Regions from separate parts of the Anaerotignum lactatifermentans genome, predicted to be linked through region 2. Evidence: riboswitches for the same ligand, from Rfam matches in the RefSeq annotation. Region 2 holds a riboswitch; each other region holds the start of a gene.
The links. A riboswitch is a leader RNA that binds a small molecule or an ion and turns the genes downstream of it on or off. The one in region 2 is predicted to bind ZMP and ZTP.

Region 1 (3,165 bases), on a different contig from region 2:
ATCCCGAATCTCATCCATGGTATGATTCACCGCAATGAGGTTTTCCTGGGAATCCACGTCTGTTCCGTAATAACAAGGGAATAAAAACGGCGGTGCGGAAGAACGGACATGGACTTCTTTTGCCCCTGCTTCCCGCAGCAGTTTGACGATTCTTGCAGAGGTGGTGCCTCTGACAATGGAGTCGTCCACCATAACCACACGTTTTCCCCTGATGGTTTCTGATATTACATTCAGCTTGATCTTTACTTTATCCTCTCTCGCCTTTTGTCCCGGCGCGATAAAGGTACGACCGATATATTTATTCTTGATAAATCCCATGCCATATGGAATGCCGGACTGTCTGGCATATCCAATGGCTGCGTCGATACCGGAATCCGGCACACCAATGACAACATCCGCCTGTACGGGATGTTCCATGGCAAGACAGGCACCTGCCGTTACTCTGGCACGATGTACGCTGACGCCGTCGATTCTGGAATCGGGTCTGGAAAAATAAATATGTTCAAAAATACACAAATGCTTCTCTGCTTCACCCATATGGTCGGAAATGGTACGGATTTCATCGCCGTCAAAGACCACGATTTCACCGGGTTCCACATCCCGCACAAAGGCTGCGCTGACTGCATCCAGCGCGCATGTTTCCGAAGCAATGACGTAAGTCCCTTCTTTTGTGACACCATAGCAGAGAGGATGGAATCCATGGGGATCTCTTGCCGCAATCATCTTGGTTGCAGACATGACCACCAGAGAGTAAGCCCCCTTGATGCGATACATTGCCTGATTGACCGCCTCCTCAATGGAAGGTGCTTTCAGCCGTTCCTTGGTGATGATGTAGGAAATGACTTCTGTATCACTGGTGGTGTGGAATATGGAACCTTCCAGCTCCAGTTCCCGCCGCAGTTCAAAGGAATTGACCAGATTGCCGTTATGTGCCAGAGCCATTGCGCCTTTCACATGGTTCACAACGATGGGCTGGGCATTGATTCTGCCACCGCCGCCGGTTGTGCCATAGCGCACATGACCCACTGCCATGCTCCCTTCCCCCAGATGCTCCATCACCGCTGGGGTAAACACATCATTGACCAGACCGCCGTCCTTATGATATGTGAACACGCCCTCGTCGTTGACTACAATCCCACAGCTTTCCTGTCCCCGATGCTGCAGGGCAAACAAACCGTAATATGCCGTAGATGCAACGGATGTTTTCTCCTTGGCATATACACCAAAAACGCCGCATTCTTCATGGATCTTATTCATTTTTCCAGCTCCTTGTTCCGCCTGTCTTTTCTGACAGGGGTTCTTTTGTATCTGTGTTTATTTCGTATGTATGGTATCAGTGGTTGTATTTTGCTTCCACTGCTTTGTTCTTTTCCAGTACTTTTGCTGCTGCTTCTGCTCTGGCTGCATCCAGTTTTGCTGCCAGTTCCGCGTCAGATGCACCCAGTACCTGAATTGCCAGCAGAGCCGCATTTTCTGCGCCGTCAATGGCTACAGTTGCAACGGGAATGCCGCCGGGCATCTGTACGGTAGAAAGCAGTGCATCCAGACCGTCCAGTGTAGAGGATTTTACAGGAATGCCGATGACAGGCAGTGTTGTGTTGGCTGCAATGGCGCCTGCCAGATGAGCTGCCTTGCCTGCTGCCGCGATGATGGCACCAAAGCCGTTTGCTCTTGCCTGCTGTGCAAACTCTTTTGCTTCTACAGGTGTTCTATGTGCGGAATATACATGCACTTCATAAGGCACACCAAATTTGTCCAGTGTTGTCATTGCCTTTTCCAATACAGGAAGATCACTGTCGCTGCCCATTACAATACCGATTTTTTTCATGGATAAACCTCCTCAAAAATAATACAAATTCCTTTTGCAGACGCAAAAAAGGACAGTCTGATTCCTTGGCGGAAACAGGACTGCCCAGACGGTCGACAAAAAGCAGCACGCTTTCCTTCTTTTCTCCTCATTGACAGCAAAAAAGCGATATTTCCATTCATCAAAAACACCGCCGACCACCATCATGCAGAAGAAACAGACCGAAGAAATTCTGTTAAGCCCGGCATTCATAAAAATATCCGCCAGGCAGTACTGCACTGCTTAGAAAAAATTCCGATTTTCTGCTCCCCTGTGGTTTCCCACCAATCCGTCAGTTACAGAAAACCGCTTTATTTGACAAGTTCAGTCTAACACATTTTCCAATTTCCTGTCAATGAAGGGGAAAGAATTTTCCCCAAAAGAAATGCTTGACAGAGCCAAATCCCTATGATATACTACTGACAATTTGTAAAGAAATATATAACAACCATGCAGACAGAAGAAAGGAGAGAAATACATTGAACTACATTTTATCCAATGCAAACGTATTTATGCAGGGCGAATTTGTAAAATCCAACGTATTTGTCAACAATGGTATCATTACCGATATTTCTTCCGCCGCACCCACAAAAGGCAGCATTGTTTTCGATTTGGAAGGTTTCGCTATCTTTCCCGGTTTCATTGATGTTCATACGCATCTGAGAGAACCGGGATTTTTTTATAAAGAGACCATCCGTACCGGTACACAGGCGGCAGCACACGGCGGTTACACCACCATTTGTGCAATGCCAAACCTGAATCCAGTGCCCGATTGTGCCGAAACACTGGCACCTCAGCTGGAAGCCATCGAAAAAACCGCTTTGATTGAAGTCCTGCCTTATGGTGCCATCACTTATGGTGAAAAAGGCGAAGCTCTTGCGGATTTTGATGCACTGGCACCTCATGTTTGTGCCTTTTCCGATGATGGACGAGGTGTACAAAGTGACGAAATGATGCGCCAGGCGATGAAAAAAATCAAACAACTTGACAAAATGGTAGCCGCACACTGCGAAGTCAATGAACTGCTCAATGGCGGCTATATTCATGCAGGCGAATATTGTGCGCAGCACGGACACAAAGGTATCTGCTCCGAAAGTGAATGGAAGCAGATCGAGCGCGACATTGCTTTGGTAAGAGAAACAGGATGTGACTATCACGTCTGCCACATCTCCACCAAAGAAGGCGTGGAACTGATCCGTCAGGCGAAAAAAGAAGGGCTTCCCGTTTCCTGCGAAACAGGTCCTCATTATCTGGTACTGACTGATATGGACTTGCAGGAGGACGGCAGATTCAAAATGAATCCCCCTCTGCGCAGCAAA
Region 2 (3,165 bases):
AGGACCATCAAACTTGTCCTGTTCCTTTTCTTTTTCGCCAATGAGGAAATCCACACCATAGAGGGCAACTCTTCTGTAATCCCCAATGACACGACCACGACCATAAGCGTCAGGCAGACCTGTTAAAAGACCTACGTGTCTTGCTACTTTTGTTCTCTTTGGATATGCGTCGAATACGCCTTCGTTATGAGTTTTCCGATAAGCATGGAAATCTTTTTCCAGCTGGGGATTCAATTCATAGCCGTACTGTTCCAAGGCACTTTTTGCCATTTTCATGCCGCCATAAAGATTGACAATCCGTTTCAGGGGCGCATCTGTCTGCAAGCCCACAATTACCTCATTTTCCTTGTCAATATATCCCGGTGCAAAATTGTCAATACCGGATACGATATTGGTTTCCACATCCAGAATGCCTTTTTTCATTTCTTCCAAAATCAGTTCATGGCATTTATCCCATACTTTCTGTGTTCTATCTGTAACCCCTTCCAGGAAAGTGTCATCACCTTCGTAAAGGGTATAGTTTTTCTGAATAAAGTTTCTGACATCAATTTCTTTTGTCCATTTTCCTGTCTGAAAACCCTGCCAAGCCATTGTATTCATTTCTGCGTCATCCTTTCTAACCACATGTTATGCAATCATTTCCGTCAGCAAATTTTGAAGATACTGTATTTTTTTCTGTTCCATAGGCGGAACGCCTTCCAGAGAATATGGAATGCCTAAAGCATGGTATTTTCCCACGCCCATGGTATGGTAAGGCAACAGTTCCACTTTCTGTACATTAGGAATTGTCTGAATCATTTCCCCCAATTGCCGAATATGCGCTTCCTCATCAGTCAAACCGGGCACTACTACATGCCTGATCCAAAGCGGAACATTCTTTGCAATGACCGTTTCCAAGAACGTTTTCGCAATGGAAAAATCGCCTCCCGTCAGTTTGTGGTATTTCTCCGATATCACATGCTTGATATCAAAGATCACCAGATCTGTGTAATCCAGCAATGCATCATAAGAACCATTTCCATAACCTGCCGTATCCAGACAGGTAGAAATATGCTCGGCTTTACAGGCTTTGAACAATTCCGTTACAAAATCCGCCTGCAACAAAGGTTCCCCACCGGAACAGGTGACACCACCTGTATTGCCGTAATAGGGACGATAACGTTTCAGCATCTTCATAATTTGACCTACATCCATTTCTTTTCCGCCGGAGAGCTGCCATGTATCAGGGTTATGGCAGTAGCGGCACCGCAAATGGCACCCCTGCAGAAAAAGAACGGTACGGATTCCAGGTCCATCCACAAGTCCCATGGACTCAATGGAATGGATTCTGCCTTGCTGCATATCATCACCTCTTTCTATCCAATTTTTTGAAATAGAAAAAGCCGCACGCCCGGGCTTTTCCTGCCCAGACGGTCGGCTTGTGGTAACGATTATACTCCATGTGGTTAGATCCACGATTCCGTCAGTCATATAATCCACGAGTTGATACTAGCATACTTTATTTTGTGTGTCAAATGGAAATCTTTAGAAATTTGTGTTTTTCACAAAGATTATTGTTTTTTTGTCGAAAACATTTTATTTTCTTCTGTTTCGTGACAAGATTCTTGTAAATTTTATATAGACAAGATGTGACAGAGAATCTGTTCTTTTTTAACAACAACACCTTTATTTCAATGAAGTCCAATTGCCATTTTCATAAACATATCCGTATTCTTTCCAAATATCGGTCTGTTCCAAATCATTGTTTGCGACAAAAAGCTTCTCACCATCGTATAAACAGTCCAACTTATCTCCATTAGAAAGTTCCAATGTCATGGCAAACATACGATATGGATATTGGGGAATGGTGCCCATGGCATCGGTACTTTTCTGGTTGATGGTTTTCCCATTTCCTTTTCCTCGTAATTCCAGCTTTCCATTGTTGAAAGAATAGGAAATGCCTAACTCCTTCAGAACAGCAGAAAGTTCCGTATACTCTTCCTGAATGGTCAGAATGGAAACCCCTGCACATTCTCCCGCTTTCACTTCTTCCAAAGGGAAAGAGCCCTTCTTTGTTTTCAGAATATCCCCTTTCTGCAGCACGTCTATCCCTAGCTTATGCGCTGTATTTTTCTCTGCCCGCATCAGATACTGGGAACAGTTTTCAAAAGAAAAACGATTTGGTGCTTCTGGATTGCCATGGACAGAATTTCTATTTGTTTTTGTAATCTGTTCCAGATTCTCAGGTAAAACCTCCTCATTTCCATTCTGGTCATATAAAACAGTTTTTTCCGATATGGATGCATCTTCTTTGAATGAAACAGGCTGTCCAATCAACTCTTCCGCATCAACAAGCAATTCTCCCTGGCAGGCATAAGTGCCAATCTGCAGACCATTGATATATGTTTCATATTTCCATCCATCCTGCACATGTGGGATATCGCCTTTTTTTATCTTCATTTGGATAAATATCCTCCTGCCACAAAACGATTTCTGATACCATGCCCGATCTGGTTTCCAGTGTACGACTTTCTGCAGCATCCACAAAAAATCCAGAGTCCAGCAAATCTTTTAGATAAACATACACTTTTTCATTCTGGCAAATATATGGAATGGCTTCTCCCTCTATTTCAACGGTTCGGGTATCAGCCTGCATTCCTTTGCAAAGCACCCATGCCACACATAAAGCACAGGCAGTCGCCAGAAAAACGAGGCTTCTTTTCATTGTTCTTCCCTCGCTTCCTCCATTATGAAAGCATAAAACCAATATTGATGAATCCTTTATGCAAGCCTGCAAATGCCAGACCCGCTGATTCGCTATAAATTTCTCCTGTATATTCATTGAAATAGATTGGGAAATTTTCGAACCCTTTTAACTCATATACATAAAATCTGGCAAGTTTTTTCCCGGTATAGGTCACTGCCGAAGCATCATAGTAAAACTTCTGCTCAATTTCCTGATTTGTTTCTTCTTTTGCAGCAATCAAATCCTTCTGATACTGAACAGAAACATCAGTGATTTTTTCCAGACCATTTTTGGAAACATATTGGGGCTTTGTTCCGTTCGGCATTTCAATGGCAATGACACTGACTTTTACCCAATTGGGGGATTCCGAATTATCTTCATGACAATAAGTTTTTTCGTAGTCATCCACATACTGTACCTTTCCACCAAAGGTCTCCGCA
Region 3 (3,165 bases), on a different contig from region 2:
TTGTCATAACATCGCCCAGCAGTGCAACGATAAAGCCTGCACCAGCAGAAATGCGGATTTCTTTTACAGTTACTTCAAAGCCTTCGGGGCGACCCAGTACCTTGGGATCGTCAGACAGGGAGTACTGTGTTTTTGCGATACATACAGGGAAATGTTCAAAGCCCAGTTTTTCGATCTGTGCCAGTGTTTTCTTTGCTGCTGCTGTGAAGCTTACATGACCTGCGCCATAGATTTCCTTACATACTTTATTGATCTTTTCTTCGATGGACAGATTATCTTCGTACAGTACATGGAAATTACTTTCTTTTGTTTCCAGTGTTTCCAGAACTTTTTCAGCCAGTGCTTTACCACCTTCGCCGCCGTCAGCCCATACTTTTGCTACTGCGAATGTTGCGCCCATTTTTTCGCAGCGTTCTTTCACATAAGCCACTTCCGCGTCTGTATCCGCTACAAAGTGGTTCAGTGTAACCACAACAGGTACGCCGTATTTCTGGATATTTTCAATGTGTTTTTCCAGGTTTACAAAACCTTTTGCCAGTGCGTCCAGATTTTCGTTGCTCAAATCTGCTTTGGGAACGCCGCCATTATATTTCAATGCACGAACAGTTGCAACCAGTACAACTGCGTCAGGTTTCAGACCAGCTTTTCTGCATTTGATATCGAAGAATTTTTCTGCACCCAGGTCAGCGCCGAAGCCTGCTTCTGTTACCACATAGTCAGCCAGTTTCATAGCAAATTTTGTTGCGCGCACACTGTTGCAGCCGTGAGCGATGTTTGCGAAGGGACCGCCGTGGATGAAAGCGGGTGTGTGTTCCAATGTCTGTACCAGGTTGGGCTGCAGCGCATCTTTCAGCAGTACAGTCATGGCGCCGTCTGCGCCAATCTGTTTTGCTGTAACAGGTTCATCGTCATAAGTATAGCCAACGATGATTTTGCCCAGCATTTCTTTCAGGTCATGCAGGTCGTTTGCCAGACAGAAGATTGCCATGATTTCAGAAGCAACGGTGATCTGGAAGCTGTCTTCTCTGGGAACGCCGTTTACTTTGCCGCCCAGACCGGAAATCACATGACGAAGCTGTCTGTCATTCAGGTCCACAACTCTTTTCCAAGCGATTTTTCTGGGGTCGATGTTCAGTTCATTGCCCTGCTGGATATGGTTGTCCACCATGGAAGCCAACAGGTTGTTTGCTGTTGTGATGGCGTGCAGGTCACCTGTAAAATGCAGGTTGATGTCTTCCATAGGCACTACCTGTGCATAGCCGCCGCCGGCTGCGCCGCCTTTCACACCCATGCAGGGACCCAGAGAGGGTTCTCTCAGGCATGTCAGGGCGTTTTTGCCCATTTTCTGCAGGGCCTGTGTCAGACCGATGGTAACGGTTGTTTTGCCTTCCCCAGCAGGTGTAGGGTTTACAGCTGTTACCAGAATCAGTTTTGCGTCGGGTCTGTCTTTGATCTGATTATAATATTTATCACTTACTTTGGCTTTATACTTGCCATAACATTCCACATATTCTTCGGGGATGCCAGCTTTCGCCGCAATGGCGGTAATGGGTTCCATGGTGCATTCCTGTGCAATCTGCAAATCTGTTTTCATCTTCAAAAACTCCTCTCTCCGATTCCAATATGTCCTTGCGCTTGCCTGTCCTACTTTGAAAAAAAGCCGACAGTCCAAGCGTAATCGCCCAGACGGTCGGCATCAATTCTGTCATACTCCATGTGGTTACTCCACTTCCGTCAGTCATATGACTCTACCAAAATGGTACTATATGAGACGAAATTTGTCAATGTGCAACCTGTATGAAATCCATATTCTTTTATGCGTTTTCCTCTGTGGGGGACTGCATTTCCTCCCACTGCGCTCTGGTGATGAGGACTTTTCTTGGTTTGCTGCCTTCTTCGGGTCCAACCAGTCCCCTTCTTTCCAGTTCGTCCATGAGTCTTGCCGCACGGTTATAACCAATGCGGAACTGACGCTGAAGCATGGAAACAGAAGCCTTTTCTTTTTCCAGAATCAAATCCACTGCCTGTTCAAAAAACTCGTCTGTTTCCTCACTGGGACCGCTGGCAGTTTTTGCCACTGCTGTAATCTGATCCACCATTTCCTGTGTATATCCAGGGCGGCTGCTTTTCCGCAGGAAGTCCACAATCTGTTCCACTTCTTTATCCGTTACAAAAGCCCCCTGAATACGAGAAGGTTTTGCCTGACCGGAAGGATAGAACAGCATGTCCCCCTTGCCCAGCAGTTTTTCCGCGCCGACCATATCCAAAATGGTACGGGAGTCTATGCCGGAGGAAACGGCAAATGCCAGACGGGAAGGAATATTGGCTTTGATAACACCAGTGATAACGTCTACGGAAGGACGCTGTGTGGCAATAATCAAATGCATCCCTGCCGCACGTGCCATCTGTGCCAGACGGCAGATGGAATCCTCTACTTCGCCGGGTGCTGCCATCATCAAGTCTGCCAATTCATCGATGATGATAACAATCTGTGGCATTTTTGCTTCCGGTTCGCCTTTTTCTTCCTTCATGGCATTGAAGCCTTTGATGTCACGGACACCGCATGCCGCAAAGTCATTGTATCTTTCCAGCATTTCTCTCACTGCCCAGTTCAGTGCCGCCGACGCTTTTTTCGGGTCGGTAACAACGGGAATGAGCAAATGAGGAATACCGTTATATACACTCAGTTCTACCACTTTCGGGTCAACCAAAAGGAGTTTGACTTCTTTCGGGTCTGCCTTATACAAAATACTTGTAATCAGTGTATTGATGCAGACACTCTTACCACTGCCTGTTGCGCCGGCAATGAGCAAGTGAGGCATTTTCGCAATGTCTGTGACAATGGGATTGCCTGTAATGTCTTCCCCTAAAGCAAAAGCCAATTTGGAGGGATGTTTGCGGAAAGCATCACTTTCCAGCACTGTCCGCAGATATACGGACTTGGTTTCTTTATTTGGCACTTCAATGCCTACTGCCGCTTTACCGGGAATAGGCGCTTCAATACGAATGCCGCTGGCAGCCAGATTCAGGGCAATGTCGTCTGCCAGATTGACAATCTTGCTGACCTTGACCCCCTGACTGGGAGAAACTTCATATCGTGTAACAGTGGGACCTGCGCTGACATTGATGACGCGGGCTTCTACGCCGAAACTTTTCAGTGTCATT

Region 1: linked by a shared signal. The riboswitch ahead of purE (5-(carboxyamino)imidazole ribonucleotide mutase) and the one ahead of pflA (pyruvate formate-lyase-activating protein) in region 2 are both predicted to bind ZMP and ZTP.
Region 3: linked by a shared signal. The riboswitch ahead of INF29_RS07335 (formate--tetrahydrofolate ligase) and the one ahead of pflA (pyruvate formate-lyase-activating protein) in region 2 are both predicted to bind ZMP and ZTP.

The regions. Positions count from the first base shown of each region.
Region 1 covers NZ_JADCKK010000005.1:46,630-49,794, forward strand. Annotated here, with positions in the region: gene purF (amidophosphoribosyltransferase) at 1-1,257, opposite strand, end outside; gene purE (5-(carboxyamino)imidazole ribonucleotide mutase) at 1,334-1,828, opposite strand; ZMP/ZTP riboswitch at 2,063-2,156, opposite strand; gene INF29_RS02350 (dihydroorotase) at 2,326-3,165, shown strand, end outside.
Region 2 covers NZ_JADCKK010000012.1:19,505-22,669, reverse strand. Annotated here, with positions in the region: gene pflB (formate C-acetyltransferase) at 1-600, opposite strand, end outside; gene pflA (pyruvate formate-lyase-activating protein) at 628-1,341, opposite strand; ZMP/ZTP riboswitch at 1,397-1,480, opposite strand; gene INF29_RS04710 (hypothetical protein) at 1,666-2,439, opposite strand; gene INF29_RS04705 (hypothetical protein) at 2,387-2,704, opposite strand; gene INF29_RS04700 (stalk domain-containing protein) at 2,727-3,165, opposite strand, start outside.
Region 3 covers NZ_JADCKK010000022.1:3,985-7,149, forward strand. Annotated here, with positions in the region: gene INF29_RS07335 (formate--tetrahydrofolate ligase) at 1-1,594, opposite strand, end outside; ZMP/ZTP riboswitch at 1,674-1,752, opposite strand; gene INF29_RS07340 (FtsK/SpoIIIE family DNA translocase) at 1,815-3,165, opposite strand, start outside.